3 regions of the Pantoea sp. X-Soil-ISGK-275 genome follow, and region 3 is predicted to be linked to each of the others. Evidence: predicted binding sites of a transcription regulator. Region 3 holds the regulator's gene; each other region holds the start of a gene.

Region 1 (10,577 bases), 1.7 Mb from region 3:
CCGGCCGACTGTCTGGCGCTGTTGCAGGTTGATGACAAAGGCTTATCATACAAAATCCACTGGGGTTTGAGTAATGGCGGCCTGCCAACGTCAGAGCTGGCAGCTCACTTCCAGTCACACAGCGTGCGTAAGCAAGTCTCAAACGGCGTTGATCGCGTCATCATGCACTGCCACGCCACCAACTTTATGGCGCTGAGCTATGTGGTCGATCTGGATTCCGCACGCTTCACACGACTGCTGTGGGAAGGCAGCACCGAATGTCTGGTGGTGTTCCCGGATGGCGTCGGTATTCTGCCGTGGATGGTGCCAGGCACCGACGGAATTGGTCAGGCAACAGCCGACGCGATGGCAAACCACAGCATTGTGATGTGGCCGTTCCATGGCATCTTTGGCGCCGGTCCAAACCTCGATGAGACCTTTGGCCTGATCGACACTGCGGAGAAATCCTCCGAAGTGGTGGTGAAAGCCCTGTCGATGGGTGGCATTCGTCAAAGCATCACCACTGAGCAACTGATCGCACTGGGTGAGCGCTTCAACGTTAAGCCGTGGCAAGCCGCTCTGCAGGCGGAGCGCAGCGATGTTGCGTAAAGCCTTTGTGATGCAGGTGCATGCACACTGCCACGATGAGTATCTGCGCCGTCACACGCCAATTTGGCCGGAGCTGGCCGAGACGTTAAAAGCGCATGGCGCGCACAATTACGCTATCTGGCTGGATGCTGAACGTAATCTGCTGTTTGCCAGCGTGGAAATTGAGTCTGAAGCGCGCTGGGAAGCCGTGGCAAAAACGGAGGTGTGTCAGCGTTGGTGGGCATCCATGAAGGATTTAATGCCATCCAATCCGGATAACAGTCCGGTGAGTGCGGCGTTAAAACCGATGTTTTTCCTGCCTTAACGCTCGCTCGCCTCACCGCTCGAATAGAGGCAGTAATTTCGGGCCGACAGGGAAGTCGGTCTGAAATTTTATTTGGTGCTCAACTCACAATATCCCGCCAGAGCGGGCCAGATTGCCATCTGCGTATCCACAATCTGGTCAAGATCCTCTCGATTGGCCCCTTCACGCGCACGTACCGACATTCCCTGCAGTAAACACGCCAGATAGCTGGCCAGGGTTGCACTATTGGCACATTGCGGTAATTCACCGCGCTGCTGCCGGGTATCAAGGAATGCTTTTAACGCTGATTCCTGCGCATGATGCTGCTGCGCCAACATTTGCGCCACTTCTTCCGAGCCGGAAGAGAGCGCGCTCGACGTACAAATGAAGAAACAGCCTGCTGGCTTATCACATTCAGTAAAGCACGCGGCGGTTGCCCGAAAATAGGCTTCAATTGCCGTTTTCACGTCTGATGCATCATCGTTCAGCACTGCGTTACGTTGTGCGCTGAAGGTTTCAATGTATCGCTGCATCGCCGCACGGAATAAACCCTCTTTATTCTCAAATTCAGCATAAAGGGTTGGGGCTTTCGCACCGGTAGCGTTAACCAAATCGGACAACGACGTGCCTTCATAACCATGCGCCCAGAACAACATCAATGCCTTGTCCAGGGCATCATTGCGGTCAAACACTTTCGGGCGACCGCGCGTTTTCCTGTTCACCACATCGATAACTTCAGTCATTGGGCACCTCAAAGCGTAGAAACACCCAATTAAATTACCGATCATTAAATAAATATGCAAGCGCAGCCCGGAATGAGCCTGTTCGTCTTTGCCCGTTTGTGCTTTTCGCTGGTCAAAGCACCCAAATGGGTAAGTTGAAAAGGGCTAGGAAGCCCATAATCACGCCACTTTCGATTAAAATAATGACCGTTAATAAAATGATTGACGAGCACGCCCTTTCGGCAGTAGCATTTAATTAACGGTTGTTAACTTAATCGCGACCGACCCCAATTCATCTGTTTAAGAGAGCAAAATTATGAAAAGCATCAAACTGACCCTGGCTGCTGTAGCATTGTCCTCAATCGCTTTTGGTAGCATGGCTGCAGACTTAGTAAACGAAGCGCCGCTAAATCAACAACAAATTGGTGTGGTTAGCGCGTCAGGTAGCACCAACCTGACATCGCTGGAGAATCAGCTAGCGGAAAAGGCCAATGCTGCTGGAGCAAAGTCATTCCGCATCACTTCGACCTCTGGCAACAACAAGCTAAATGGCACAGCAGTAATTTATAACTAAGAGAATTGAGCGGAGTGCGATGAAGCATTCTGTAAGAAGTGAATAAAAGGCTTCAGAAGATAATCCTTCTGAAGCCTTTTTTCTTATCCGTTAGAACGCAGTTGAGGATAGCGGCGGAAGATAGCGATACACCAGAACAGTGCGCCAAGGCCAATAATGCCGCCGACGTTACCGACGTCCGACATTTGCATATGCAAACTGACCTGATTTCCCAGCAGCGCACCCGCGCCGATACCGATGTTGTAGATACCAGAGAACAGCGACATTGCGACGTCGGTAGCATCCGGCGCCAGCGCCAGCACGCGCACCTGCATCGCCAGACCAATCATCATCATTGCCATGCCCCAAACGATGCACAGCACGGTGATTGCAGCGGGACGCACTGCGGCAAACACCAGCAAGCCCATGCTTAAGGTGATCATCGCGATAGCAGCGATCAGCATTGCCGACGGGAATTTATTGCCCAGCGTACTGAACAGCACGCTGCCGATAATGCCCGCCGATCCAAACAGCAGTAAAAGCAGGGTGGTAAAATTGTCATCCGCATTAGCGACCACCTGCATAAAGGGTTCGATGTAGCTATAGGCGGTGTAATGCGCCGTCACCACCACGGTAACCAGAATGTACATGGCTACCAGCGCCGGACGACGGAATAGCATCGGCACGCTGCTCAGTGAACCGGTATGTTCACTCGGCAGACGCGGCAGGATGCGCATCAGCAAAATCAGCAGCACCAATGCAGACAAACCAATCATGCCGAAGGTGGTGCGCCAGCCAAGATATTGACCGACGATGCGCCCAATCGGCACGCCCAGCACCATTGCCAGCGCGGTACCGGTTGCCAGCATACTTAACGCCTGCGTTTTCTTACCCGCAGGCGCCACGCGAATGGCCAGCGAAGCGGTAATTGACCAGAACACCGCGTGCGCTAAGGCAATACCAATGCGCGAGATCACCAGCGAGGTAAAATCCCATGCCACAGACGAGAGCACATGGCTGGCGACGAACACGATGAACAACACGGCTAACAGCAGACGACGCTCAATATTGCGCGTTAACAGCATCAACGGCAGCGACAATAGTGCGACGACCCACGCATAGATGGTCAACATGATGCCAACATCGGCAGTCTTCATGTCATAGCTGGCAGCGATATCTGACAGCAAACCGACAGGCACGAATTCTGTGGTGTTAAAGACAAAAGCAGCAATAGCCAGCAATACAACGCGTAGCCAGGCCGTTTTACGGGAAACAGTAGTAGATTGCATGGAGTTCAAATCTGTCAGACGGCGAGTGAAAGGGCGAAAAGGCACCCCAGAAAGTGACCGAGGTCACAAATTCCTGCTATTGTGGAGCATTAATGAACGAAGGGAAACCGTTTGTCGGCTTTTATTACTGATTATTTTTTATCGTGGGAGGCGTGGTTAATAGCCTGAGGTTATTACGCTTTCTGGCATCAAGCCGAGAATAATCAGGAATGGTGAAATGAGGGAAGAGGCGACTGGACCTGACGCCCTAATGAACGCCTTAAGGTCCAGTTATTATTACATGTAAAATTATAGTTATTTTGAAACGCCTCAGCGGTGCTTAACAAAACAGCGGGGTTACCCTACCACGCTCAAATCATGATTATCAGAGTCTCACCATGTGTTTTAGTGCCACGCTATTTTGAGTTGTCATGTTTTTTTTTACCCCAACCGGACAACAATGCTCGCAGCCCAGCGCACTGGCATAAAATTTACGTGCTTGCTGGATGGCGGCATTTGGCGTGTAGAAAGTCCCAAGAAAACGGCGTGCCTCATCGGCGGGTAAGAACGGGCATCCCGTTGCATGTACTACATGGTTGTCGTTATAGCCAGCGTGCTTATCGACGTAATAATAGAGTCCCATCTAACGACCTCATTGCTGTGAAATAAAAAAAAGTCTAACTATTGTTGGAATGGAATGAATTATAGCGACGAATAGCCATTTTGTTTTATCTGGGACTGTGGGATCGCCGTGTGGCGTCCACTTGAGATGAGAACGGGGCGTATTCGCCCCGTTTAACAGATGAAAGGTATTACAGTTTTCGGCACTGCAAACGCCAGCCAACCAGCAAAGCCATTAATAATAGCAGGCTAATGAATAGCGTTACGCCCATCCAGCCGTAGCTGTGCCAGAACACGCCGCCCAAGGTGCCGGCCACGCTGGAACCGACGTAATAACTGAACAGATAAAGTGACGATGCCTGGCCTTTAGCACGACGCGCGCGCGGGCCAATCCAGCCGCTGGCAACCGAGTGTGCCGCAAAGAATCCGGCGGTGAATAGCATCATGCCGGGCAAAATCAGCCACAGCGAGTTAAACGCCGTCAGCAGCAATCCCGCCAGCATAATTGCAGTCGCGCCAATCATCACAGGACCGCGTCCAAAACGGCTGGTCATCGCGCCCGCTTTTGGTGAACTCCATGAACCGGTCAGATACACCACCGACAATAATCCAACCACCGCCTGACTCAGTGACCACGGCGCACTTAACAGGCGATACCCGATGTAGTTGAACAGCGTGACGAACGCGCCCATCAGCAGGAAGCCCTCCGCGAACAGCAGCGGCAAACCTTTATCGCGCCAGTGCAGACGGAAGTTGATCAATAAACTGCGCGGTCGCAGCGACGCCGGACGAAAATGTCGGGATGCAGGCAGAATTTTCCAGAACATCAGCGCACCCGCCAACGCGAAGCACCCAATGACGCCCACCGCAACGCGCCAAGAGAAGAAATCGGTCAGTACGCCAGTTAACAATCTTCCACTCATGCCACCAATCGAGTTACCGCTGATATACAGCCCCATGGAAAAGGCGATAACGCGTGGATGAATCTCTTCACTCAGATAGGTCATGCCAACGGCCGCAACGCCGCTCAGCGATAAGCCAATCAGCGCGCGCATCAGCAAAATGCCTTGCCAGCTACTCATGGTAGCGGAAATCAAAGTGCAGATGGCGGCGAGCAACAGTGCGGTAACCATCACCGATTTACGCCCAATGGCATCCGATAGCGGCCCGGTAAATAGCAATCCCAACGCCATTAAGCCGGTAGAGAGCGAGAGAGAAATACTGCTTTGCGCCGGAGAAACGCCAAACTGCTGCGATAGCACCGGCAGAATCGGCTGCACGCAATACAGTAAAGCGAAAGTGGCAAGACCGGCGGAGAACAGCGCCAGCGTTACACGCATAAACTGCGGCGATCCGCGTTCAATCCACTCTGAAGGGGTTGCAGTTGAAGCAGGCTTTACGGACAACTCGTCTTCATCGAGTATCACTGCCTGGGAAGAGCGACTCACGGAACATCCTCGTTAGAATCATCATAGGGTTACTGTAGGAAAGGGTTAATAGGTTGTACAATATATTAATAATCTTAAATGAGACGTTTAAAATATGAATGTCGAATTGCGCCATCTACGCTATTTCATTGCCGTCGCCGAAGAGCTGCATTTTGGTCGTGCCGCGCAGCGCCTGAATATTTCACAACCGCCGTTGAGTCAGCAGATTCAGCAGCTGGAACAGGAAATTGGTGCGCAGCTGTTTACCCGCACCAACCGCAGCGTGCAGATCACGCCCGCTGGCGCGCTGTTTTTGCAGGATGCGCGTGGCATTTTGTTGCAGGTTGAACAGGCAGCGCGCCGCGCCGCACGCGTGCACACCGGTCAGGAAGGCGAGTTGCGCATTGGCTTTACCTCGTCAGCGCCGTTTACTGGTCTGGTTTCAGATGCGCTGTATCAATTCCGCCAGCGTTGGCCAGAAGTGCACATTCAGATGCAGGAGAACAACACGCGCCAGCAGCTTGCGCCACTGCATGACGATCGACTCGATCTCGGTGTGATGCGCAATACGCCGTTGCCCAGCGATCTGCAACACCGCGTGTTACTGCGTGAGCCGCTGTGCGCGGTGGTGCATTGGGCGCATCCGCTGGCCGATGCGGAGTCGATTTCCATTCAGGCATTAGCTAACGAGCCATTTGTATTTTTCGATCCGCAAGGCGGCACCGCGTTGTACGGTGAAATTCTGGCGCTGCTGCATCGTTATCAAATCAAACCGTTTATTACTCAGGAAGTGGGCGAGGCGATGACTATTCTGGGGTTGGTGGCAACCGGTCTTGGCGTGTCAATTCTGCCGGCGTCGTTCCGCCGTGCACGTTTGGCCGATGTGGTGTGGATCCCTTTGCAGGAGAACGACGCGATTTCTGAGGTTTGGCTGGTCTGGTCAACTACTCGAGAACCGACGGCGCAAATGACCAACATGATGTCGCTGATGCTGCAAAATGCGGAGAATTAAACCAGCGGGTGAAGCAGGACATAAACTTTATGTGCGATAAATCACATTTCTAATCAAATATTTGACGCTGCTGGTCAATCTGCATCACCATAGCTGCTGTTTATTTAGAAGCGCGAAAATAATGGGAGCAGGGCGTGAATCTGTACAGTCAACCTGGTCATATTGATCAGATAAAACAGACCAACGCAGGTGTGGTTTACCGACTGATTGACCTTTACGGCCCGATTTCGCGTATTGAGCTTTCTAAACGTGCCCAGTTAGCACCCGCCAGCATTACCAAAATCGTGCGTGAAATGCTCGATGCCCATCTGGTACAGGAAACCGAGTTTCAGGAACCCGGCAGTCGCGGTCGTCCAGCGATTGGTTTGATCCTCGATACGCTCGCCTGGCACTATCTCGCCGTACGCATTCAGCCCGGATTCATTACGCTAACGCTGCGCGATCTCAGCAGCCGCGCGCTGCAGGAAGATCGCTTGCCGCTGCACGCCAGCGCCGAAAAACCGCTGCTGCAAACCTTGCTGAATTTGGTAAATGACTTCTTTATTCGTCATCAAAGCAAGCTGGAGCGTTTGACCGCCATCGCCATTACTTTGCCGGGATTGATCAACGCGGCTTCTGGCGTGGTACATCGTATGCCGGGTTACGACGTGCAGGATATGCCACTGGGAGAAACGCTGGCGCAGCGCACCGGTTTGCCGGTGTTCGTGCAGCATGATATTTCTGCCTGGACGTTAGCCGAATCACTGTTTGGCGCATCCAGCGGCGCACAACATGTCATTCAGATTGTGATCGATGAAACCGTCGGTGCGGGCGTGATCAGCGGCGGACAACTACTGCATAAAAATGGCCGTACGCTGGTGGAGATTGGTCATACGCAAATCGATCCTTACGGCCAGCAATGTTATTGCGGCAATAATGGCTGTCTGGAAACCGTCGCCAGCATCGGAAGCTTGCTTACTCTCACCGCCCAGCGTTTGCCGTCGCAGCCAGACAGTTTGCTGCATCAGACTCCGTTGACGATTGAGAGCTTATGCGCCGCCGCGCAGCAGGGCGATCGTCTGGCGCGTGATGTGATTGCTGGCGTCGGACATCACATTGGCCGCATGCTGGCGATGATGGTAAACATCTTTAATCCTCAACAAATCCTTATTGGTTCGCCGCTTAATCAAGCCGCCGATGTGCTGTTTCCTGCGGTGAGTAGTACCATTCGTCAACAGGCGTTACCCGCTTATAGTAGTGAAATCCAGCTCACACCAACGGCTTTCAGCGATCCCGGCACTTTTGGCGGCGCCGCACTGATAAAAGACGCGCTCTATAGCGGCCATTTATTGGTAAAACTGTTGCAGGGATAATGACAGCTCACCTTAAGTTTGTCCTAACGCAATCTGCCCGCGGAAACATTTCCTTAAACTGCCTCCTTCGCACGTTACACATCGCTTTAATGAAGGAGGAGAATGGTGAAAACGCTTTTTGTCACCGGTACCGACACCGCGGTGGGTAAAACCGTGGTATCTCGAGCGTTATTACAGTGCTTTGCCAAGGCGAATCTCTGCGCCGCAGGTTTTAAACCTGTCGCCAAAAGCGCACAGCGCACACCCGAAGGCTTACGTAATAAAGATGCACTGCTGTTACAGCAGGCTTCGGGCCTCACTCTCACTTATTCCGCCGTTAATCCAATCGCCCTGGAAGAGGATGAAATCAGCACCAGCCCGACGCAGCGCATTGATTATCCATTACTCACTCGCAGTCTTAACGATTTACAGGCTAACGCAGCGCGCGTGGTGGTGGAAGGCACCGGCGGCTGGCGCAGCCTAATGAACGACTTGCAGCCGTTGTCTGATTGGGTGCGACAGGAGCATTTACCGGTTGTGTTGGTTGTAGGCATTAAGGAAGGTTGCATCAGCCACGCTTTACTGACCGCCGAGGCCATTGCGCAGGATGGATTGCAACTGGCGGGTTGGGTAGCAAACCGTATTAATCCCGGCCTGGCGCATTACGCTGAAATTATTAATGTTTTGAGCGAGAAGCTAGGTGCACCTTTATTAGGCGAGTTGCCTTACCTGCCGCGTGCAGAGCAGCGGGAACTGAGCGGTTATCTGGATATTTCCCTGCTCGATGACAATATTACGCACGACAACAGTGCAAAGCCTGCGGCCTGATGAAACAAAGTGTCGCAAATGATCAATGGCTGAATCTAACGATTCAGATTCAGCCATCCTTTTTAACGAATTAATTCCTCTATTATTCAATCCTTTACTCCCCGCATTTTATTGAACACTCTTCTCTGGCGTGATTCATGCATCAGCTGCTCTGATGAATATCTTGCCGGAGCACCTGTATGTCGCAATCAGATGAGAAAGGTTTGTTGTATGGGCTGAATGACCGCATCGGTCCATTGCCTGCATTTTGTGCCGCACTGCAACATGTGCTGGCCAGCGTCGTCGGCATAATTACGCCGCCGCTGATTATTGGTTCCGTTTTGGGATTGCAGACATGGATCCCTTATCTGATCAGCATGTCGCTGTTGGTTTCCGGTTTGGGTACATTCCTGCAGGCGCGCCGCTTTATGGGCATTGGCGCCGGCATGATCTGCCTGCAGGGCACCAGTTTTGCCTTTCTGGGCGTGATTTTGTCGGGCGGATTGATGGTCAAAGCGCGCGGTGGATCGCCGGAAGAGATCATGGCGATGATCTTTGGCTGCAACCTGGTGGCGGCGATGATTCCGATGCTAATCAGCCGCTGCATCGCGCCATTGCGCAAAGTGTTGACGCCGGTGGTCACCGGTACCGTGATCACATTGATTGGCATCAGCCTGATCAAAGTCAGCATCACCGATTGGGCTGGTGGCCATAACGCCAGCAATTTTGGCGCACCGGGTAATCTGGCGCTCGGCGCCTTGACCCTGCTGGTGATAATCGTCCTTAACCGTTCGCAAAATCGCTGGACGCGGCTGGTTGCCGTGGTTGCTGGCATTGCAGCGGGCTGTATCGCCTCAGCGTTAACCGGTCATCTCACCCTCAAGCCAATGGGCGATACGCCGTGGCTGGTGTTGCCAGAACTGTTCCGTTTTGGTTTTGCCTTTGACTGGACCATCTTTATTCCCATCGCGCTGGTATCGGTGATTGCCGTAATTGAAGCGGTGGGCGATCTTACGGCGAACTGCATGTTGTCGCAGCAGCCGATTGAAGGCGAAGCATTTGAGCGCCGCATGCAGGGCGGTATTTTCGCCGATGGCATCAGCTGTTTGCTCGCCGCCGTATTTTCTGCCTTTCCCAACACCACTTTTGCGCAAAATAACGGCGTCATCCAGATGACCGGCGTCGCCAGCCGTTACGTTGGCATGGTGATCGGCGTGATGTTGGTGCTGCTCGGTATGTTCCCGGCAATTGGCTATATGCTGCAGCAGATTCCACCGCCGGTGTTGGGCGGCGCGACCATTGTGATGTTTGGTAGCGTGGTGGCGGCAGGTATTCGCGTGATGACGCAAACGCCGCTTGGCCGTCGCGAGATGCTGATTGTTGCCGTATCGTTTGGTATCGGTTTGGGTGTGGAAGCAGTGCCTGATGTGCTGAAACAATTTCCCACGCTGATTAGCAACCTGTTTTGTCACGCGGTCACCACCGGTGGGATGCTGGCGATTATTTTGAATGTAGTACTGCCTTCAGAGCGCAGCGAAGCTGTAGCGGCAAAAACGGCTGAGGAATCACGCTAACAAAGCGCACGGAGTCAAATAGCCGAGGGGCATATGGCAGAGGAGTAAAGCATCCCGCGCCAGGGAAGGCGCGGGCTGAGCCTCAGGGATGATTTATGGCGACTTTACGATCTGCCATATGCCCCTCGGCGACTGCTTACGGTTTTATGGATTCAAACGACGGCGCGTACGTCCAGAACTGAGATAATCGGCAATGTAATCCTGCGATATCTCACCGCTATAACGACCTTCCTCATCGACGATCGGCATCCATACCGTGTTGTGCTCATACAACTTCGACAGCACCACGCGCAGGTTCTCTTCTGCTTTGCCGGTCACTTTAAAAGTATGCAGCATCTCTTCGCAGCGGCCCGTGGATCCGCGCGCTTCACGACGCTTCACAAATCCCAGC
Region 2 (10,577 bases), 430 kb from region 3:
ATTCCACGCTGATCATCCTGTTTATGTCGCTGGCATTTTTCGGCAACGGACTGGCAACCATTACGTGGGTGTTTGTCACGGCGCTGGCACCGTGCCATTTGATTGGTCTGGCGGGCGGCGTATTTAACTTTACCGGCGCGCTCTCCTCCATCGTGGTGCCGATTGCTATTGGTGCGTTAATCGACGGCGATAACTTCGCGCCAGCACTGGCGTTTATCGCCGTGCTGGCCGCGATTGGCATCTGCAGTTATCTGTTTATTGTCGGGAAAATCGATCATGTTAGCGCGGGGTGATGACGGTTTGCGCCAGCGATTGCAGCTGTTGCAGCCGCTGCGCGAGATGCGCCTCATCGTCCTGCCAGATTTTGGCAAACGCCAGTGCAGCGCGATTGTTATCGATCGGCTGCGCCATGCTGATTTCGCCGTCATCACGGTGCCAGATCAGGTAACTCTCAGCACGCTTACGCGCCAGCAGCGGCGCAATTTGCAACCACTGTTCGTCGTTAAAACGCGGGCGCAGCGCCTCATCGCTCTCCGCCGCCAGCAACGACACGCCAATCACCGATTTCCATGCGGGCAGCATGCGGAAACCGGCCAGCGCCTGGCTGGCGTTGATGCGTTCACCGGGTTCCGAGTGCCAGATGTAGATCACCTGATCTTCCCACAGCACGCCCAGCGCCACCACGATATCACGCGGCGCGTGCCGTTCCAGCTGCGGCAACGCCTGCGCAAACAGCGAAGATCCGCGAATCGCCTGTGCCGCCAGCGCGTGAATACCGGGGCCGGGCAAATAGCGTCGATGCTCATCCTGCGTGGTCAGTCCAATCGAGGCCATGGTCATCAGCAGGCGATTCACGCGCGTGCTGTTCATCCCCATCTGGCGCGCCAGTTCACGGCAACCCACGGCTTTATCACTGGACACCAGATATTGCAGGCAGCGAATACCGTCAATCAAGCTTTGGTTGGGTTGAGAAGACATAGATCACCTGCGGCGGGAAAAATCCAATCTTAGCCTTAGAGTCAGAGGAATGAAATGATGCAGACTTTCTCTACGCAAAATGTGCGCGACTTTCCGCAACAACGGCTACAAGCGGAGTTGCTGATCGTCGGCGGTGGACTGGCGGGCGTATGTGCCGCACTCGCCGCCGCACGCGATGGCCTTGATGTGGTGCTGATTCAGGATCGTCCGGTACTGGGCGGCAACGCCTCCAGCGAAGTGCGCTTGTGGGCCAACGGCGCCACTTCGCACATGGGCAATAACAATCGCTGGGCGCGCGAAGGCGGCATCATGGGCGAGATCATGGAGGAGAACCTGTGGCGTAACAAAGAGGGCAATCCGGTACTGTTCGATATGGTGCTGCTGGACATGGTGCAGGCACAGCCCGGCCTGACTTTGCTGCTCAATACGGTTGTTACTGAGATCGAAAAGTCGGGCCGCCGCTTGCAGTCAGTGCAGGCATTCAATGCCATCAATCAAACGCGTTATCAGGTTTCGGCGTCACAATTTATCGATGCCAGCGGCGATGGCGTGTTGGGCTATCTGGCCGGTGCGGCGCATCGTGTAGGTGCCGAATCCGTGGAGGAGTTCGGCGAGAAAATGGCGCCGGGCGAGAATTTTGGCCACAAGCTCGGGCATTCCATATACTTCTACACCAAGCGCGCAGCGCAATCAGTACGCTTCGTTGCGCCCACTTTCGCCTTGAAAGAGATTACCGCCATCCCGCGCTATAAACGCCTGAGTTCAGAACTGAACGGCTGCGATTTATGGTGGCTGGAATGGGGCGGACGGCTTGATACCGTGCACGAGAGCGAAACCATCAAGTGGGAGCTGTGGAAAATTGTCTGGGGAGTGTGGGATTACATCAAAAACTCCGGCGAATTCCCCGATGCCGATAACCTCACCATCGAATGGGTTGGCCTGATTCCCGGCAAGCGCGAGAGTCGGCGTTTTCTCGGCGATACCCTGCTTTGCCAGCAGGACATCATCGAACAGCGCGACCACTACGACGCGGTGGCGTATGGCGGCTGGTCGATTGATCTGCATCCGGCCGACGGCGTCTACAGCGAACACGATGGCTGTCGTCAGTTCCACAGCAAAGGCACTTACACCATCCCCTTCCGCGCGCTCTACAGCCAGTCGCTGGACAATCTGTTGTTAACTGGCCGACTAATCTCCGCAACGCACGTCGCCTTTGGCAGCGCTCGCGTTATGTGCACCTGCGGCGTGCTGGGCGAAGTGGTGGGTCGCGCGGCAGCGCTGTGCCAGCAAATGCAGAACACGCCCGCCGAACTGGCGCAGCCAGACCGCGTTGGTCAGCTGCAGCAGCATCTGCTGCGTCAGGGCGCGTTTTTTCCACGACATCCGTTGGCAAACCCCGCGCGTGATGCGCATGTCACGGTGAGCAGTACCTTACAGCTGCGCGCCCTGCCCGCTGATGCCGGTTGGCAGCCGCTAAAATCCCGCTGTGCATTACTGCTGCCACTTAAAGCGGGTGAACGCTTGCCGACGATTAGCGTGCAGTTACGCGCCGCATATGCGCAGAAATTACAGGTATCGCTGCTCTCCAGCGCTAATCCGGCCAATATCTGCGGCGATTGCCATCTGGCCACGCAAAGCATCACGGTTACTGAGCAAGGCACGTATCGACTGAGCTTTGATTATCGTGCCGATTGCGATCGCTATGTGTTTATCACCTTTGAGGAGAACGCCGCGATTGAAGTTGCGCTGACCAGCCAGCGTTTGCCGGGCGTGATGATGGTCTTCAATAGTTTGAATCCGCGCGTGGCGAAGCGCACCCGGCAGATTAACGATGGCGATTACGGCGTTGATGAGTTTGATTTCTGGCTGCCGCGCCGTGCCCCGCAGCAAATCCTGCTGGCCTTTGCGCTGGACATGCCGCTGCAACTCTGGCACCGCGACTACCTGCTCAACGGCAAGCTACGCCCGGAACAGCACACCAATTGCTGGGTGCCCGCGCAGGATGATGCGCATCCCTACGCGTGCTGGCTCTGGAACGAACCGCAACGGGCAAAACAGATTACCTTGCTGTTCGACAACGACTTCGATCATGCGATGGAAACGGTGCAAATGGGGCACGCACAGGCGGTGACGCCGCACTGCACCACGCATTATCGGGTATGGCTGGATGAGATGCTCTTGGCGGAGGTGACGGAAAATCATCACTCGCTGTGTCATCACGCGGTGCCAAAAGGCGTGAGTTTTAGCCAGATTCGGCTGGAGTTGCTCGCCAGCGCGGGCGCGCTACCCGCACTGTACGGATTACATCTGCATTAGAGAGCGGCAATGCCCTGACGCGCCAGCTGAATGGCGATAAACCACATCACGCCGCCGACCAGCAGATTGATAATGCGCTGCGCCCGCACGGTGCGCAGCCGCGGCGACAGCCACGCTGCCAGTAGCGCCAGGCCGAAGAACCAGATGATTGAGGCGCTCACGGTGCCAAATGCAAACCAGCGACGCGCATCTTCAGAGGGAAGCTGGCTACCGAGGCTGCCGAGCACCACAAAGGTGTCGAGATAGACATGCGGATTGAGCCAGGTGACTGCCAGGATGGTGGCGATAATGCGCCAGCGCCCTTGTTTCAGCTCTGCGTCAGAAGCCAATGAAACATCGCCCTTCCACGCACTGCGCAGCGCGCCCCAGCCGTACCACAGCAGAAACGCCACGCCCGCCCAGGTGATCAGCATCAATAAGATCGGCGATTGATTCAACAACGCGCTGCCGCCAAAAATCCCACCGCAGATCAGCGCAATGTCGCTAATGGTACACAGCGATGCGGTCATCAGATGGTAGTGGCGTTTGATGCCCTGATTCATCACGAAAGCATTTTGCGGCCCTAGCGGCAGAATCAGCGCAGCACCAAGAGCAAGCCCTTGTAAATAAACAGATAACACGGAAACAATCCTAAAAAATGGGGAGATGCGATGCAGTATAGTGACGCGAGGATATTAGAGGAAATTGAAATATTTAATCGGCCATTAGAATAAGTAATAAAAAAGGCACCCGCAGGTGCCTTTCTTATTTACTCAGTGCGCGCAGGTTGCTGTTGCTCGCTCTTCACCTGATGCAGATGCACATCCATCTGCGGATAAGGGATTCCGATGCCGTTCGCGTCCAGCGTACGTTTGAAGTTCTTCATCAGATCCCAATAGACGTTTTGCAGGTCGCTGCTTTTGCTCCAGCAACGCACCACAAAGTTGAGCGATGACGCAGCCAGTTCATTCAGGCCGATTTGGATACCCAAGTCTTTCAGTACACGCTCATCCGCTTCAACCACTTCACGGAAAAGTGCAATTACCTGATCAACATCCGCATCGTAAGCGACGCCAATAATGAATTCGTTGCGACGGATCGGTTCGCGCGAATAGTTAATGATATTACCCGCGATGATTTTACCGTTTGGTACCACGACAATTTTGCCATCAGCCGTTTTCAAGGTGGTGGAGAAGATCTGCACGTTTTGTACCGTGCCCATCACGCCACCGAGATCAACAAACTCACCGGTTTTGAACGGGCGGAAGGTCACCAGCAATACGCCTGCAGCCAGGTTGGATAGCGAGCCTTGCAGCGCCAAACCCACCGCCAAACCGGCAGCACCCAGCACGGCAATCACGGAAGCGGTTTGCACCCCAACGCGTCCCAGTGCAGCGATGACGGTGAAAGCGATAATTCCGTAGCGCACCATTGCAGAGAGGAAATCTGCCACTGTCGCATCAATGTGACGCGCCAGCAGAACGCGATTAATTGCATTGGAGACGATGCGGGCAATGAACATACCAATGATGATGGTAACAATCGCCGCCACAATATTGACCGCATAGCTCAGGATCAGCGCCTGATTACGTACCAGCCATCCACCCGCACTATTAATGCCGTCGACGACGTTTAAGTCTTCCATTTGTTAGCCCTGTTGTTGAGTTTCCCGCAGGAAATTGCCAAAAACTGCCAGATTGACTCCGGCATTCCGATTACAAGGGTAAACAAAAATAGGGCGAAGCGCCAAAAATGGCCTGAATTCGTGGGATTTTCCGGACGAGACGCATAAAAAAAGGCCCTTGCGGGCCTTTTTGCTACTGTAAGGAAAAATTACAGTACGTCGACAGCGTTAAGCTCTTTGAAAGCCTGCTCGAGGCGAACAACCATTGAAGCCTGAGCAGAACGCAGCCACACGCGTGGGTCGTAGTATTTCTTATTCGGGCTATCCACGCCAGTCGGGTTACCCAACTGCGCTTGCAGATAGTCTTCGTTCTTTTTGTAGTACTGCAGAATACCGTCCCATGTTGCCCATTGGGTGTCGGTATCGATGTTCATCTTGATCACGCCGTAGCCGATAGACTCTTCGATTTCTGCAGCAGAAGAACCTGAACCACCGTGGAACACGAAGTCTAGCGCGTTGTGCGGCAGATTGTGTTTCTTGGCCACGTATTCCTGAGAATCACGCAGGATGGTTGGAGTCAGTTTCACGTTGCCTGGCTTGTACACGCCGTGCACGTTACCGAATGAAGCCGCGATGGTGAAACGTGGGCTGATTTTGCTCAGCTCGGTGTAAGCGTAATCAACGTCTTCTGGCTGAGTGTACAGAGCAGAAGCGTCCATGTGGCTGTTGTCCACGCCGTCTTCTTCGCCACCGGTGCAACCCAGTTCGATTTCCAACGTCATATCCAGCTTGGCCATGCGCGCCAGATACTTAGCAGAGATCTCGATGTTCTCTTCCAGTGACTCTTCAGACAGGTCGATCATGTGAGAAGAGAACAGCGGCTTACCGGTTTTCTTGAAGTGCTCTTCGCCCGCGTCCAACAGACCGTCGATCCACGGCAGCAGTTTCTTGGCGCAGTGATCGGTGTGCAGGATAACTGGCACGCCGTACTGTTCAGCCATCAGATGCACATGGTATGCACCCGCGATAGCGCCGAAGATTGCCGCGCCCTGAGGTTTGTCGGTTTTGAAACCTTTACCGGCGATGAAGGCAGCACCACCATTGGAGAACTGAACGATGACCGGCGCTTTCACTTTGGCCGCAGCTTCCAATACCGCGTTGATAGAGTCCGTGCCGACGCAGTTAACTGCTGGCAGAGCGAATTTGTTCTCTTTCGCTACCTGGAAAATTTTCTGAACGTCGTCACCAGTGACAACGCCGGGTTTTACGAAATCAAAAATTTTAGACATGTTTGTGTCCCGTTTCGTTACCGTTCATCCCCGAAGGGATTGCGATTTGATTGCCCCATACAGGGCTAGCCTTCAGGCGACGCCAAAGCGCCGCCCCCAAAGAGTTACTGCTTGGCGCGCTCTTCCAGCATAGCAACTGCTGGCAGTTTTTTGCCTTCCACGAACTCGAGGAATGCGCCGCCGCCGGTAGAGATATAAGAGATCTTATCTTCGATACCGAACAGGTCGATTGCAGCCAGCGTATCGCCGCCACCTGCCACTGAGAACGCATCGCTATCGGCGATAGCATTCGCCACGATTTCGGTGCCTTTACGGAAGTTCGGAAACTCGAACACGCCAACCGGGCCGTTCCACAGAATGGTTTTCGCGCCTTTCAGAATCGCGGCCATTGCCTGAGCGGTTTCGTCACCGAAGTCCATAATCTCTTCGTTATCCGCTACTTCGGAAACCTTTTTCACGGTAGCCGGCGCAGTTTCAGAGAATTCCGTGCCTACGCGAGAATCGGTAGGAACCGGGATGCCATGCTCGTCACGCAGCTTTTTCGCTGCTTCAACGAAGTCTGGCTCAAAAAGTGATTTGCCGACGTTGTTGTCGATAGCCACGAAGGTATTCGCGATACCGCCGCCCACAATCACGGTGTCAGCAATTTTCACCAGCGACTGCAGCACATCAAACTTGGTCGACACTTTAGAACCACCAACCACAGCAACTAATGGACGCTCTGGGTTGCTCATCACTTTGCCCAGCGCTTCCAGCTCAGCTGACAGCAGCGGACCGGCACACGCGATTGGTGCGAACTTGCCTACGCCGTGGGTAGAAGCCTGTGCGCGGTGCGCAGTACCAAACGCATCCATCACAAACACGTCGCACAGCGCGGCATATTTCTTCGACAGGCCTTCTTCGTCTTTTTTCTCGCCTTTGTTAAAGCGCACGTTTTCCAGCACAACCAATTCGCCCGCGCCGACTTCAACGCCGTCGAGGTAATCTTTTGCCAGGGTAACGTTGGTGCCGTTCAGTTTGTCTTTCAGGTAGTTAACAACCGGCAGCAGGGAGAACTCTTCGTTGTATTCACCTTCGGTCGGACGACCCAGGTGAGAGGTAACCATCACTTTCGCGCCCTGTTTCAACGCCGCTTCGATGGTAGGCAGAGAAGCACGAATACGTGCATCTGACGTCACTTTCCCTTCTTTCACTGGCACGTTGAGATCGGCACGGATCAGAACGCGTTTACCAGCAAGATCCAGATCGGTCATCTTAATTACAGACATGGTGAACCCTCTCGTTGATTCTCATAAGTTTTGCCAGACGCAGTCCGCGTCTTACCTGAAACCGCTTGCGGTCATTGCTAACGTGGTGTCGATCATGCGGTTAGCAAAGCCCCATTCGTTGTCACACCAAACCAGCGTTTTGATAAGGTGATGACCACTGACCCGCGTTTGCGTGCCATCGACTATGGCACTGTGCGGATCATGGTTAAAATCTACTGAGACTAACGGTAATTCCGTATAGTCAACTATACCACGAAACGCCCCTTCTGACGCATTTCGCAACAAGGCATTAACCTCGCAGGCCTTCACCGCTTCGCGCACCGAGACGCTCAAATCAATGGCTGTCACGTTGATGGTGGGCACGCGCACCGCAATCGCCTCAAAGCGATCGTTAAATTTCGGAAAAATACGGGTAATGCCAGCAGCAAGACGCGTATCTACCGGAATGATCGATTGGCTGGCGGCGCGGGTACGACGCAGATCGCTGTGGTAGGCGTCAATCACCTGCTGATCGTGCATCGCCGAGTGAATGGTAGTCACGGTGCCCGACTCAATGCCAAAGGCGTCATCCAGCAACTTGATCACCGGAATAATGCAGTTGGTGGTACAGGATGCGTTGGAGACAATGTGGTCAGTTTGTTTAAGAGCTTGTTCGTTAACACCGAATACGACAGTAGCATCGAGATCGTTACCGCCCGGATGCGAGAACAACACTTTCTTCGCACCTGCTGCCAGATGGGCTTCGCCATCAGCGCGGCTGCCGTACACGCCGGTGCAATCCAGCACGATATCCACATTCAGTTCGCGCCACGGCAACACATCGATTTCCGCCTGATGCAGGATGCGAATGGTGTCGTCGCCAACAAACAGCTGATCGCGCTCCTGGCGCACATCAAAGGCAAAACGGCCGTGGCTGGTGTCGTACTTCAGCAGATGCGCCATCCCGGCGGCATCGGCCAGCTCGTTAATGGCGACCACGGTGATCTCAGCCCGGCGACCGGTTTCATACAGAGCGCGCAACACGTTACGCCCGATACGACCAAAACCATTTATTGCTACGCGAACGGTCATTTCTACCTTCAACAACACCCGAAAAAACGTGCCGATTAGCCTGAGCGTTTCACACCGTTTTGTACAGGGAATTATTGCCTGCTCTCACCGGCAAGATGCACGTTTTCGCTGGAGACTGAAACGGTTCAGCTAGAGTAATGCAAGAGAGGAATAACGGGAATGATTGCGATCAAGTGAGTGGCGGAATATTGGATCTACGTCACAATTTTTGCACTGCGGAATTATTACTACAGGAATAATTGAACCGTTTCAGGTTGGAGGTGGTGAATCAATAAGGGCGCCCCAGCTGGGACGCCCTTTATACCCGCTGTGTACGGTCGCCATTGATGGCGACCTCAAATCACAGAATCGATTTCGCCGTTTTAACCACGTTCTCAACGGTGAAACCAAACTCTTTGAACAGCTGATCCGCAGGCGCTGACTCACCGAAGGTGGTCATGCCGACGATCGCCCCGTTCAGGCCGGTGTATTTGAACCAGTAATCCGCGATCCCCGCTTCAATCGCCACGCGTGCGGCAACCGCTTTTGGCAGCACGGATTCACGGTACGCCGCGTCCTGCTTGTCGAAGGCGTCAGTGGATGGCATAGACACCACGCGCACTTTGCGTCCTTCCGCCGTCAGCTGCTCATAAGCAGCCACCGCCAGCTCCACTTCTGAACCGGTAGCGATCAGGATCAGCTCTGGTGTGCCTTCACTGTCCTTCAGCACGTAACCACCACGCGCCACGTTCGCCAGCTGCTCAGCGCTGCGATCCTGCTGCGCCAGGTTCTGACGCGAGAAGATCAGCGCCGACGGGCCGTCAACACGTTCAATGGCATATTTCCACGCCACCGCTGACTCAACCTGGTCGCACGGGCGCCACAGGCTCATGTTTGGCGTCACGCGCAGGCTGGCCATCTGCTCAACCGGCTGGTGCGTCGGGCCATCTTCGCCCAGACCAATCGAGTCGTGGGTGTAGACCATGATCTGACGGATTTTCATCAGCGCGGCCATACGTGCGGCGTTGCGCGCGTACTCGACGAACATCAGGAAGGTCGCAGTGTACGGCAGGAAGCCGCCGTGCAGCGCGAGGCCGTTGGCGATGGCGGTCATACCGAACTCGCGCACGCCGTAATGGATGTAGTTGCCCGCCGCGTCTTCATTGATTGGCTTAGAACCGGACCACATGGTGAGGTTGCTTGGCGCCAGGTCAGCGGAGCCGCCCAGATATTCCGGCAGGATTTTACCGAAGGCTTCGATGGCGTTCTGCGAGGCTTTACGACTGGCGATTTTCGCCGGATTGGCCTGCAGCTGCTCGATGAACTTCTGCGACTCAGTGGCCCAGTTAGCTGGCAGCTCGTTGTTTACGCGACGTTTGAACTCTGCAGCCAGCTCCGGATGTGCAGCGGCATAGGCAGCAAACTTCTGGTCCCACGCGGACTCTTTCGCCTGGCCGGCTTCTTTGGCATCCCACTGCGCGTAGATGTCGGAAGGGATTTCAAACGGACCGTGGTTCCAGCCCAGCTGCTTGCGGGTCAGCGCGATTTCGTCGGCACCCAGCGGCGCGCCGTGCGAGTCGTGCGTACCGGCTTTGTTCGGCGAACCGAAGCCAATCACGGTTTTGCACATCAGCAGCGAAGGCTTGTCGGAAACCGCTTTGGCCTCTTCAACCGCTTTCTTAATCGCGTCGGCATCGTGACCGTCCACGCCGCGCACCACGTGCCAGCCGTAGGCTTCAAAGCGTTTAGCGGTGTCGTCGGTGAACCAGCCGTCAACGTGACCGTCGATGGAGATGCCGTTGTCATCATAGAAGGCAACCAGTTTGCCCAGCTTCAGGGTGCCGGCGATAGAGCAGACTTCGTGTGAGATGCCTTCCATCATGCAGCCGTCGCCCATAAACACGTAGGTGTTATGGTCTACGATGTCATGACCCGGGCGGTTGAACTGCGCCGCCAGCGTGCGCTCGGCAATGGCAAAACCCACTGCGTTCGCAATGCCCTGACCCAGCGGGCCGGTAGTGGTTTCAACGCCTGCGGTGTAACCGTATTCCGGGTGGCCTGGAGTTTTAGAGT
Region 3 (10,577 bases):
TCTGCCGGCGGAGAGTGGATTTGATGCGGTGCGGCGGCAGGTGCCGGTACGTTATTCAGTGCGTAAAGGCGTGTTGGTGGCAGCGACGCAGCCCGCCAGCAGCGAGATCTATTTAGCGGAAAAAGAAGCGGTAACCTTCAAACGCTGAGGAGCAGGGCGGACCGAGGTCCGCCCATCAAACTTAGTGCGTTACGTGGCCGTGCTGGCGATGTTTGGTCACAAAGCCGAGCAGAACACACATCACAAACACCACGGCGTACAAACCGTTAGCGGTAGAGAGCGCGGCATGTGCGCCACCTTGTGCCACGATTGGGCCGGTCACCACGAACGTCAGCATGGTGCCGACGGTGCCGCAGGTCAGGATGAAGTTCACCAGCTTCGGTGAAGAGACCTTGGTTTGCAGCGATCCCAGCGTGATGATGGTGGTGTAAATCGCGCTTGAGCTGAAGCCCAGCGTCATGATGATCCAGTGCAGCATGCTGGCGTCTTTAGAGGTGACAAACCAGTACATCAAACCGGTTGCCAGCGCGGCCAGCACCATCAGGATGCGCTGCAGATCGAAGAAGCGCAGCACGAAGCTGAACACCCACATGCCGACCATGTATGCGGTCCAGAAGTTACCCACCAGCTGACCAGCAGCGGCGATATCCATGCCCATCGATTTGGTGGCGTATTCCGGCACCCACGAAATAAAGCCGAGCTGACCGAGGATGTAGCACAGCGCCGCAATCGACAGGAACAGCACGCCGATGCCCCATTTCTCTTTCTCAACGCCTGGCTCAGCGGCTTCGCTTTTCAGTACCGGGAACTCAATGAACAGCGTCAGCACAAAGATGGCGACATAAATGATACCGATGCAGGCGTACACCCAATACCACGGCAGCGCGCGAGCCAGCAAAATACCGGCGATGATTGGGAAGATGGTGCCCGCCATGCTGAAGAACGAATCGGTAAACAGCAGACGTGCGCCACGCTGACGGCCATCGTACAGATGAGTGATCAGGAAAGTACCGATCGACATGGTGATGCCGCTCACCACGCCGAGGATGAACATGCACAGCGAGAAGACGGTGAGATCGTGGCTGGTCATCAGACCCGCAACGGCGAGAATCATCAGCACGAAGCCAAAGATCAGCTGACGCTTCAACGGCACAATCACCATCAGCCAGGCGTTCAGGAACACCGACACCAAAATGCCCGCATTAAGGAATGTGAAGGTGTTGCTCATTTCTGAAATAGGGCGCTGGAAATACTGCGCGATATTGTCCAGCACCATACCGGTAACGATCACCAGTGCGCCAGTGAGCGCATAGGAGAAATAGCTAATCCAGGTAAGGCCAATGCGATTACGGTTTGTCATGTTCTGAACCTGTTAAGCGCCGAGATTGGCAAAAAGTGTCATGAATTGTAAGTGTTGCTGTGATCTTAATAAACAACGAGTGTAACAAGGCGGAAATATTTCATTGAGAGTGTGATTTTCGTCACGCAAATGATTGCGTGGCGGCAAAAGTATGACAATAGCAACATCCGCGTAAATATCGGTAAAACGCTGGCTCTTGGATCACATGCTCTTTACAATCAATCTCGTTTTTGAGCTAGCTCTCCATGGTAAGGAATCTTTCATGCTTAAACGTACTTTGACAGCGGCGGTTGCCCTGTTAGCGCTCTCTTCTGTATCTTCTGCCGCGCTTGCCGCGAAAGGGGATCCACATGTGCTGCTCACCACCTCTGCGGGCAATATTGAACTCGAGCTGAATAACCAGAAAGCCCCGGTTTCGGTGAAAAACTTCGTTGATTACGTCAACAATGGTTTTTACAACAACACCATTTTCCACCGCGTGATCCCTGGTTTTATGATTCAGGGCGGCGGCTTCACTACCGATATGCAGCAGAAGCAAACGGTAGCGCCGATCAAGAACGAAGCTGACAACGGCTTGCGTAATCTGCGCGGCACCATTTCGATGGCGCGTACCGCAGATAAAGATAGCGCCACCAGCCAGTTCTTCCTCAACGTAGCCGACAACGCCTTCCTCGATCACGGTCAGCGTGATTTCGGTTATGCGGTGTTTGGTAAAGTTGTGAAAGGCCAGGATGTGATCGACAAGATTGCGCAGGTCCCGACTAAAGATGTCGGTCCGTACCAAAATGTGCCGTCAAAACCGATTGTTATCCTCTCCGCCAAAGTCCTGCCTTAATTCTGAAACGCGCCGTTTTTCACTGGCGCGTCATTTGCTCTCCGGCAAAGCAAAAAATTGCTGCTTATACTTAGGGCTCACTGCTTGCCGGAGGCGCTATGACTAGCAAACTCACTGAGAAACAGAAAGCCACTTTGTGGCAGCAGCGCCGTGCTGCGAGCTACCAATCCAGCTGTCGACTGGCCGGATATTCCTATAGTGAAGCTCTTATCGATGCCGAACATGCTGAGGAGCGACTTGAGTCGCTGAGGAGGCAATATGGTGGATAACAGCTTAGCAGTACGCGATCCCTATTTGTGGCACAACGACAATGTGTTGAAGAATCGCCTCGATATTCATGATGAAGCCCAACTGCGTAAAGCGGAACTGGCGTTCAGCGCCGCGCGCCTGGCGACATTAGAACTTGGCCAGCGCAGCATCGGTTTGCCACGTCTTTGCCATATTCATCGCACGCTGTTTCAGGATCTCTACAGCTGGGCAGGAGAATTGCGCACCATCGATATCTGGCGCGATGAAACGCCGTATTGTCATTGCGAATATATCGAGAAAGAAGGCAATACGCTGATGCAGGCGCTCGAGGAAGAGCGCGGCCTGGCTGACCTTGAGCAGGAAGCGTTCGTGGCGCGTATCGCACATTATTACTGTGAGATCTTCGTGCTGCATCCGTTCCGCGCCGGCAATGGCCGCGCGCAGCGCATCTTCTTTGAACAGTTGGCACTGCATGCCGGTTATCAGCTTTCCTGGGAAACGCTCGAACGCGATGCGTGGCGCGCTGCGATCTCGGCGGGCGTCGCCGGCGATCTGGCACCGCTTACCGCGCAGTTTGCGAAAGTGGTGAGCCCGGCGAACTAAAATAGGTAGAATAGCGCCGCTTTTACTGGCCTGAGGGCGCTATGCTGCTGCTAATCGATAACTACGACTCCTTCACCTGGAATCTCTACCAGTACTTTTGCGAACTGGGCGCGGAGGTACGCGTGGTGCGTAACGACGCCATTACGCTGGATGAGATGCAAGCGCTGCCGCTGACGCATCTGGTGATTTCGCCGGGTCCGTGTACGCCGGATCAGTCTGGCATCTCGCTCGCGGCGATTCGCCATTTCGCCGGGCACGTGCCGATCCTCGGCGTTTGCCTTGGGCATCAGGCGATTGCACAAGCCTATGGCGCGCAGGTGGTGCGCGCGCGCCAGGTAATGCATGGCAAAACCTCCCTGATCCAGCACACCAACCAAGGTGTGTTTCGCGATCTGAATAATCCGCTGACCGTGACGCGCTATCACTCATTGATTGTGGCGCGCGATACGCTGCCCGCTGAGTTTGAAGTCACCGCGTGGACCCTGCGCGACGGCCAGCCGGATGAGATCATGGGTTTCCGCCATCGCACTTTGTCGTTGGAAGGCGTGCAGTTCCATCCGGAAAGCATCCTCAGTGAGCAAGGGCATCAGCTGCTGGCTAATTTCCTCAACGCGTAACTTATGTTTGCCTTCGTGTGATTTTTTATGCATATTTTGTGATTATATTTTCACATCAGCTCAACAAATAACCCGATGAGGTCATCAATGGCAGCGGAAAAACTAGCGGTAACCCGGGAAACGTTCGATAACGTTATTTTGCCTGTTTATGCACCTGCGCAGTTTGTGCCGGTAAAAGGTAAAGGCAGCCGAGTGTGGGATCAGCAGGGCAAAGAGTATATCGATTTCTCTGGCGGCATCGCGGTGACTGCATTGGGCCATTGTCATCCGGCGCTGGTGGAAACGCTGAAAACCCAGGGCGAAACCTTGTGGCACACCAGCAACGTGTTCACCAACGAACCAGCGCTGCGTCTGGCGAGTAAATTGATTGCCGCGACCTTTGCCGATCGGGTGTTTTTCGGTAACTCCGGTGCGGAAGCCAACGAAGCAGCATTCAAGCTGGCGCGTTATTACGCCTGCAAAAAACACAGCCCGTTCAAAAGCAAAATTATCGCCTTCCATAACGCCTTCCACGGCCGCACGCTGTTCACCGTGTCGGTTGGCGGCCAGCCGAAATACTCCGATGGTTTCGGTCCAAAACCGGCGGATATCGTGCATGTGCCGTTCAACGATCTCGATGCGGTAAAAGCGGTGATTGACGATCACACCTGCGCCATCGTGGTCGAGCCGATTCAGGGCGAAGGCGGCGTAATGCCGGCCACGCCAGAGTTTATGCAAGGTCTGCGCGCGCTGTGCGATGAACACAATGCGCTGCTGGTGCTGGATGAAGTGCAGAGCGGCATGGGACGTAGCGGCAAACTGTTTGCGTATGAGCATTACGGTATCAAGCCCGATATTATTACCAGCGCGAAAGCGCTGGGCGGCGGTTTCCCGGTCAGTGCGATGTTGACCACTAACGAAATCGCCTCGGTGATGGCGCCGGGCGTTCACGGTACCACTTACGGCGGCAATCCGCTGGCCTGTGCCATCGCTGAAACGGCGCTGGATATCATCAACACGCCAGAAGTACTGGAAGGCGTTGAAGCGCGTCGTCAGCAGTTTGTTGAAGCGCTGCAAGCCATCGACAGCAAATTCGCTATCTTCAGCGAGATTCGTGGCAAAGGGCTGCTGATTGGTGCCGCGCTGAAGCCGCAGTTCGCCAGCAAAGCGCGTGACATCCTCAACGCGTCCGCAGCGGAAGGGCTGATGATTCTCACCGCCGGTACCGACGTGATCCGTTTTGTGCCGTCGCTGGTGATTGAACCTACCGATATCGCCGAAGGCATGACGCGTTTCGCCAGCGCGATTGAAAAGGTGCTGGCCGCTTAATTCGCTTTTGGACGTAACACCTTGAGCCAGCGGCCATGATGCGGTCGCTGGCTCCACGCCAGCGAAGAGATGGTGTGCATCACGTTGAGGTGCTGCAAAATCCGCTTCACATGCTGTTCGACAATCGTCACCGGCCCTTCATTGAGATTCTCCGGTGCTTCCAGAATATTGCTGTCGTTGCCCGGCCCATCATACGCCAGTCGCTGCTGACAACGCTGCAGCGCGATTTCACAGGATTGCAGATAACGTTCCGCCAGCTTGGCCGTCAACATGGTGTGCTCACGCGCCAGAATCGTCATGGCGTTAATGTGCTCGACGATAAACTGACTGTGCGTAACCCACATGCGCATATCTTTCAGGTATTGCAGGTTAAAGCCCGGCTCGCTCGATGCCTGGTTTAATGAGTTGAACAGCGCGTTGTGCGCCTGATTAACCTTCATGCGCTGATAAGCCAGTTTCTCCGGCGACTGTTCAGGTCCTAACAATAGTCGCAGCGCCTCCTGATAGGCTTCCAGCGCATCGTGCGCGTTCTTGCGCAGCAGTCCGCTTTGCCACTGTGGCCACAGCCAAATCATCCCGGCGAAGGCAATCAGGCAGCCCATCAAGGTATCCATCATGCGCGGCAGCAGAAACTGTGCGCCGTTGAGCGACAGCAGCTGCAGCGAATACACCGCCGTGACGGTGAAGCCAATCATCGACCAGCCGTAATATTTCCGCGTGATCAGATAACTCGCCAGCGTGATCCCTAGCATAAACAGCAGCGTGATCGATTCCGGCACCGCCAGCTGGAGCGACGCGGCGGCGATCAGCAATCCGGCAAAAGTGCCCAGCGCACGGTGCTGGATGCGCACGCGCGTCGCGCTGTAACCGTTCTGGCTGACGAACATGATGGTCATCAGAATCCAGTAAGGTTTGGGAATGTTGAAGAACAGCGCCAGCGCGCTGCCAAACATCAGCATCACGGCAAAGCGTGCCGCGGTGCGTAACGCGGTGGATTTGAATGACAGATAACTGCGCAGCGCGGGTAACAGCGGCAAACGGCGCTGGCGATCGGCCATCAGGTCACGCGTGTAGAGCGGCTTCTGCGTACGCAACACGCGGGCGATGCGGCTGAAGTGATACAGGCAGAAGTTGCCGACCGGGTTATCCGGATGCTGGCGCGCAATTTTCTCCAACGCGCCGAGCTGTTTCTCCATATGAAAACGGTCTGGCAGCTGATGGTAGAGAATTGCATCCGCCAGCACGCGCAGTCGCGCCGAGATGATTTTGGCGTTCCAGCGAATCACCGCTTCGGCGTGGCTCTCTTCAACCAGCTTCTGCACCTCTTCCGGCTGATGCAAACTCACCGAGATGTGTTCCTGTAAATCCAGCGCCACCTGGAAAGCGCGCGTCAGGCGTTTGTGGCTGTTATCGCGACTGGCCGACAGCATATGCATTTGCTGGTAGCAGGTGGTGATGAGATCGACCGCCTTTTGCTGACGTGCCAGCAACGGTGGCAGCGCTTTTTCCGGATCGGTCAGCTGCGTCAGTAAGGTGTATTTGGCATCGCAGTAATCCGCCAGCTCGCGGAACAGCAGGCTGAGCGACTCGCGCATCGGCTGCTCTTTCCACAGCCAGAACCAGAACCAGTTGAATAAGCCGTACCACAGCGTGCCGCCAATGTAGAGCAGCGGCGGCACCCACATCGGCATGCGTCCAACCAGGCTGAGCGTGAAAATAGCGGCAATCAAAGTCGCGGGCAGCAATCGTGCATGCAGCGGGCCGATTTCGCCGGTCACGCCAATCAGCAGCGGCAACGCCAGCAAAATCAGCGGCAGCGGAACCTGATAAGCGGTGAGGATTTGCATCAGGAAACTGCCGGTGGCAAACAGCGAACCCCCCACAATCAGGCGTTTGAAGAAGCGTTTGTGCGGCGTATCCAGACCCGCCATGTTGCAGCAGGCCGGCACTAACGAGAACAGCAGCCCTTTTTGCAGATCGCCAAACAGCCAGCCGAGAGCCACAGGCAGGCACAGCACCAGCGTTTGCCGCAGCGCATAGTTAACTTCGGGATGATAGATGATTCGACGCCACATCAGCTCATCGCAAATAGAAACGGCGCGATGTTGCCATCACGCCGTGGGTGAGAAGAAATTAGCGGGTGCCGTAAACGACGATGGTTTTACCGTGTGCAGAGATCAGGTTCTGATCTTCCAGCATTTTCAGGATACGACCCACGGTTTCGCGTGAGCAGCCCACGATCTGACCAATCTCCTGACGGGTGATTTTGATTTGCATCCCGTCTGGGTGAGTCATCGCATCTGGCTGTTTGGCCAGATTTAGCAGCGTTTGCGCGATACGTCCGGTGACATCGAGGAAGGCAAGGTTGCCCACTTTCTCAGATGTCACTTGCAGACGACGCGCCATTTGCGACGAAAGTCGCATTAAAATATCCGGGTTTACCTGAATCAGCTGACGGAATTTTTTGTATGAAATTTCAGCCACTTCGCAGGCAGACTTCGCACGTACCCAGGCACTACGTTCCTGGCCTTCTTCGAAAAGACCGAGTTCGCCGATGAAATCTCCCTGATTGAGGTAGGAGAGAATCATCTCTTTGCCTTCTTCATCTTTAATCAGTACCGCTACGGAACCTTTTACGATGTAGTACAGCGTTTCCGCTTTCTCACCCTGATGGATGAGCGTGCTTTTGGATGGATATTTGTGAATATGGCAATGGGACAGGAACCATTCGAGTGTAGGGTCTGTTTGCGGTTTGCCGAGAACCATTCGCTATTATCCTCTGTTGTAATCGTGCCCAAAACACAGGGGGCATTTTTCCCTGTCAGGCGGTTTAATCGTCGAGCGTTTCCAGTAAAGGAAAAATTATTCCGGGTGGACTCTTAAGCTACGCTTTTGATTCTTCCGGCCTTCGTCTGTGATGACGAAAATATTTTCAGCACTGTTTGTAGCACAGCTTTTGCGAGCTGTCTTGTGTTGTCTCGCTTCAGCACAAGGGGGATTACTCTGGATTGCTGTTTGTCAGGTGAAAGCGTACTCTGGCGGCAAAACCGCCGCTTCAGGAGAGAGAATAATGCAGGCACGAGTGAAATGGGTGGAAGGTCTTACCTTTCTCGGAGAATCCTCATCTGGCCATCAGGTATTAATGGACGGTAATTCCGGTGATAAAGCGCCAAGTCCAATGGAGATGGTGCTGATGGCCGCGGGCGGCTGTAGCGCCATTGATGTGGTGTCGATCCTGCAAAAAGGGCGCAGCAATGTGGCGGATTGCGAAGTGAAACTCACCTCAGAACGCCGTGAAGAAGCGCCACGCATTTTTACCACCATCAACCTGCATTTTATCGTCAGCGGCAAAGCGTTGAGCGATAAAGCGGTTGCGCGCGCGGTTGACCTGTCAGCGGAAAAATATTGCTCGGTGGCGATCATGCTGGGTAAAGGCGTGGAAATTACCCACAGCTATGAGGTTGTCGAGTTGTAATCGGTCGAAGGGGAGGCATTCATGCCTCCCTTTTCACCGCCCGCACCAAACCTATTCAATCCGCTTCCCTTCAATCAGTCGCTGTACCAGCGGCAGCATAATCAGCTCCATCGCCAATCCCATTTTGCCGCCCGGCACCACCAGGGTATTGATGTGGGAAATAAACGATCCCTGAATCATCGCCAGCAGATAGGGGAACGCGATGCCTTCCAGGCCACGGAAATGAATCACCACGAAGCTTTCGTCGAGCGAGGGAATTTCGCGGGCGGCAAACGGGTTTGAGGTATCAACGGTCGGCACGCGCTGGAAGTTAATGTGGGTGCGCGAGAACTGCGGCGTGATGAAGTTAATGTAATCCTCCATCGAACGTACCACCGAATCCATTACTGCTTCGCGTGAATGGCCGCGCTCGCCGGTGTCACGCACCAGCTTCTGAATCCACTCAAGGTTAACAATCGGCACCACACCAACCAGCAGATCGACATGCTCCGCCACATTTTGCTGCTGCGTAACCACGCCGCCGTGCAAGCCTTCATAAAACAGCACATCGGTGTTTTCCGGCAGCGGCTGCCACGGCGTGAACGTGCCCGGCACCTGATTCCACGGCACCGCTTCATCGTAGGTGTGCAGATATTTGCGTGATTCGCCGAGGCCGGTTTGACCGTAATGTTTGAACGTCTGCTCCAGTAGGCCGAAATCATTGGCTTCCGGGCCGAAGTAGCTGATGTGGCGACCGAGATCGCGTGCTTTGCGGATCGCCATGTCCATTTCCGGACGCGTGAAGCGATGGAAACTGTCGCCTTCGAGTTCCGCCGCATGCAGGTTCAGCTGCTGGAAAATCTTACGGAAGGCGAGGCTGGTGGTGGTGGTTCCGGCGCCGCTGGAACCGGTGACGGCAATAATTGGATGCCTGGCTGACATAACAGAGCTCCCTGTGAAGTCCGGCGATGAGCATTGTTACCACGAATTGCCGCGGGGTGCATCAGCCGCGAAATTCACCCTTCGGCATAATATTGATCGATTCATGCAGTTCCGACCACACCAGCACCACGTCGCCGCGCTCCAGCTGGCGGCGCACGTCGGCGACTTTTTGCAGCAAACTGCGTTCCTGCTCGCCGTAATCGGTGCCTTCGCGTAACACGAAGGTTTCAATCAGATTTTCCAGCGTCTCCGCTTCGAGTTGTTGCCAGGGAATAATCACTATTACACATCCAGATAAGTTGAGAGCCAGTCGGGCACGCGTTGTTCCAGCCACATTTTCGGTTTAAGCAAGGTGCCGCCGACAAAGCCGACATGGCCACCTTGCTGCGTCAGCTGATACTGAATGGAGGCTGACAGCTGGTCAGGTTGCGGGATCACGGCATCAGTCATAAAGGGATCGTCTTGCGCATGAATGATCAGCAGCGGTTTACGCACGCCGGTGAGCAGCGGCATCGCGCTGGCTTGTTGATAATAGTCGCTGGCGTCAATAAAACCGTGCGCACGTGCCGTTATGGCATCATCAAATTCGCGTAAGCGGCGGAAAGCGCGTAACTGGCTGAGATCGACCGGCAGCGTGCCGGGCCAGGCGTGCAGTTTGCGCGTAGCGTTCTTTTTTAGCCGCGTCAGCAAATAGTGCTGATAGAAGCGAGAAAAGCCAACATCCAATTTGCCGCTGCACGGCTCCAGCGCCAGCGGCGCTGAGATGGCGATGCCGGCATCAATCGGCACATCGTGACCTTGCTGACCCAGCAGGCAAGCGAGCATGTTGCCGCCCAGCGAAACGCCGACTGCAGCGGTCGGCACGCTGCCCCATTCACGCTGCAGCCAGTTAAGGAAGTAGGTGGCATCTTCGGTTTCACCGGAGTGATAGATGCGCTTCAAGCGATTAGGCTCGCCGCTGCAGCCGCGAAAGTGCATCACCACCGCCAGCCAGCCGCGCGCCTGACACGCCTGCATCAGGCCATGCGCATACGGGCTGCGAAAGTTGCCTTCCAGGCCGTGAAACATCACCATGCGCGGCTTGTGACGTGCCTGCGCCGGATCTTCGCTCCACGCTAAATCGACAAAATCGCCGTCCGGCAGGTCAAGACGCTGCCAGTGCGGACGCAACGTGACGCGGCGGCGCAGAATACGCGGCAGCAGTGTTTG

Evidence for each region. Region 3 encodes CRP, which controls carbon source genes, mostly activating them, when cyclic AMP is high. Its sites were predicted from a motif close to ATGTGANNNNNNTCACAT; they were not measured.
Region 1: a site for CRP is predicted at 3,487-3,504, ahead of AC6I8A_RS09965 (sugar transporter). Genes of this name have one in related genera too.
Region 2: a site for CRP is predicted at 8,713-8,730, ahead of epd (erythrose-4-phosphate dehydrogenase). Genes of this name have one in related genera too.

Annotation. Positions count from the first base shown of each region.
Region 1 is NZ_AP035976.1:2,130,863-2,141,439, reverse strand. It holds gene rhaD (rhamnulose-1-phosphate aldolase) at 1-588, shown strand, start outside; gene rhaM (L-rhamnose mutarotase) at 578-892, shown strand; gene AC6I8A_RS09975 (TetR/AcrR family transcriptional regulator) at 961-1,614, opposite strand; gene bhsA (multiple stress resistance protein BhsA) at 1,910-2,167, shown strand; gene AC6I8A_RS09965 (sugar transporter) at 2,251-3,435, opposite strand; gene AC6I8A_RS09960 (hypothetical protein) at 3,800-4,057, opposite strand; gene ynfM (multidrug efflux MFS transporter YnfM/SxtP(Kp)) at 4,227-5,483, opposite strand; gene AC6I8A_RS09950 (LysR family transcriptional regulator) at 5,578-6,474, shown strand; gene mlc (sugar metabolism global transcriptional regulator Mlc) at 6,609-7,826, shown strand; gene bioD (dethiobiotin synthase) at 7,932-8,633, shown strand; gene AC6I8A_RS09935 (nucleobase:cation symporter-2 family protein) at 8,813-10,186, shown strand; gene osmV (osmoprotectant ABC transporter ATP-binding protein OsmV) at 10,331-10,577, opposite strand, start outside.
Region 2 is NZ_AP035976.1:3,423,052-3,433,628, forward strand. It holds gene AC6I8A_RS15920 (MFS transporter) at 1-293, shown strand, start outside; gene AC6I8A_RS15925 (IclR family transcriptional regulator) at 280-978, opposite strand; gene AC6I8A_RS15930 (FAD-dependent oxidoreductase) at 1,036-3,294, shown strand; gene argO (arginine exporter ArgO) at 3,291-3,914, opposite strand; gene mscS (small-conductance mechanosensitive channel MscS) at 4,043-4,918, opposite strand; gene fbaA (class II fructose-bisphosphate aldolase) at 5,107-6,186, opposite strand; gene pgk (phosphoglycerate kinase) at 6,291-7,454, opposite strand; gene epd (erythrose-4-phosphate dehydrogenase) at 7,506-8,525, opposite strand; gene tkt (transketolase) at 8,866-10,577, opposite strand, start outside.
Region 3 is NZ_AP035976.1:3,849,343-3,859,919, reverse strand. It holds gene AC6I8A_RS18000 (cytosine deaminase) at 1-148, shown strand, start outside; gene tsgA (MFS transporter TsgA) at 182-1,360, opposite strand; gene ppiA (peptidylprolyl isomerase A) at 1,623-2,195, shown strand; gene AC6I8A_RS17985 (YhfG family protein) at 2,294-2,464, shown strand; gene AC6I8A_RS17980 (putative adenosine monophosphate-protein transferase Fic) at 2,454-3,047, shown strand; gene AC6I8A_RS17975 (aminodeoxychorismate synthase component II) at 3,089-3,664, shown strand; gene argD (bifunctional acetylornithine/succinyldiaminopimelate transaminase) at 3,752-4,972, shown strand; gene AC6I8A_RS17965 (YccS/YhfK family putative transporter) at 4,969-7,047, opposite strand; gene crp (cAMP-activated global transcriptional regulator CRP) at 7,106-7,738, opposite strand; gene AC6I8A_RS17955 (OsmC family protein) at 8,043-8,447, shown strand; gene AC6I8A_RS17950 (phosphoribulokinase) at 8,499-9,368, opposite strand; gene AC6I8A_RS17945 (YheU family protein) at 9,430-9,648, opposite strand; gene AC6I8A_RS17940 (hydrolase) at 9,651-10,577, opposite strand, start outside.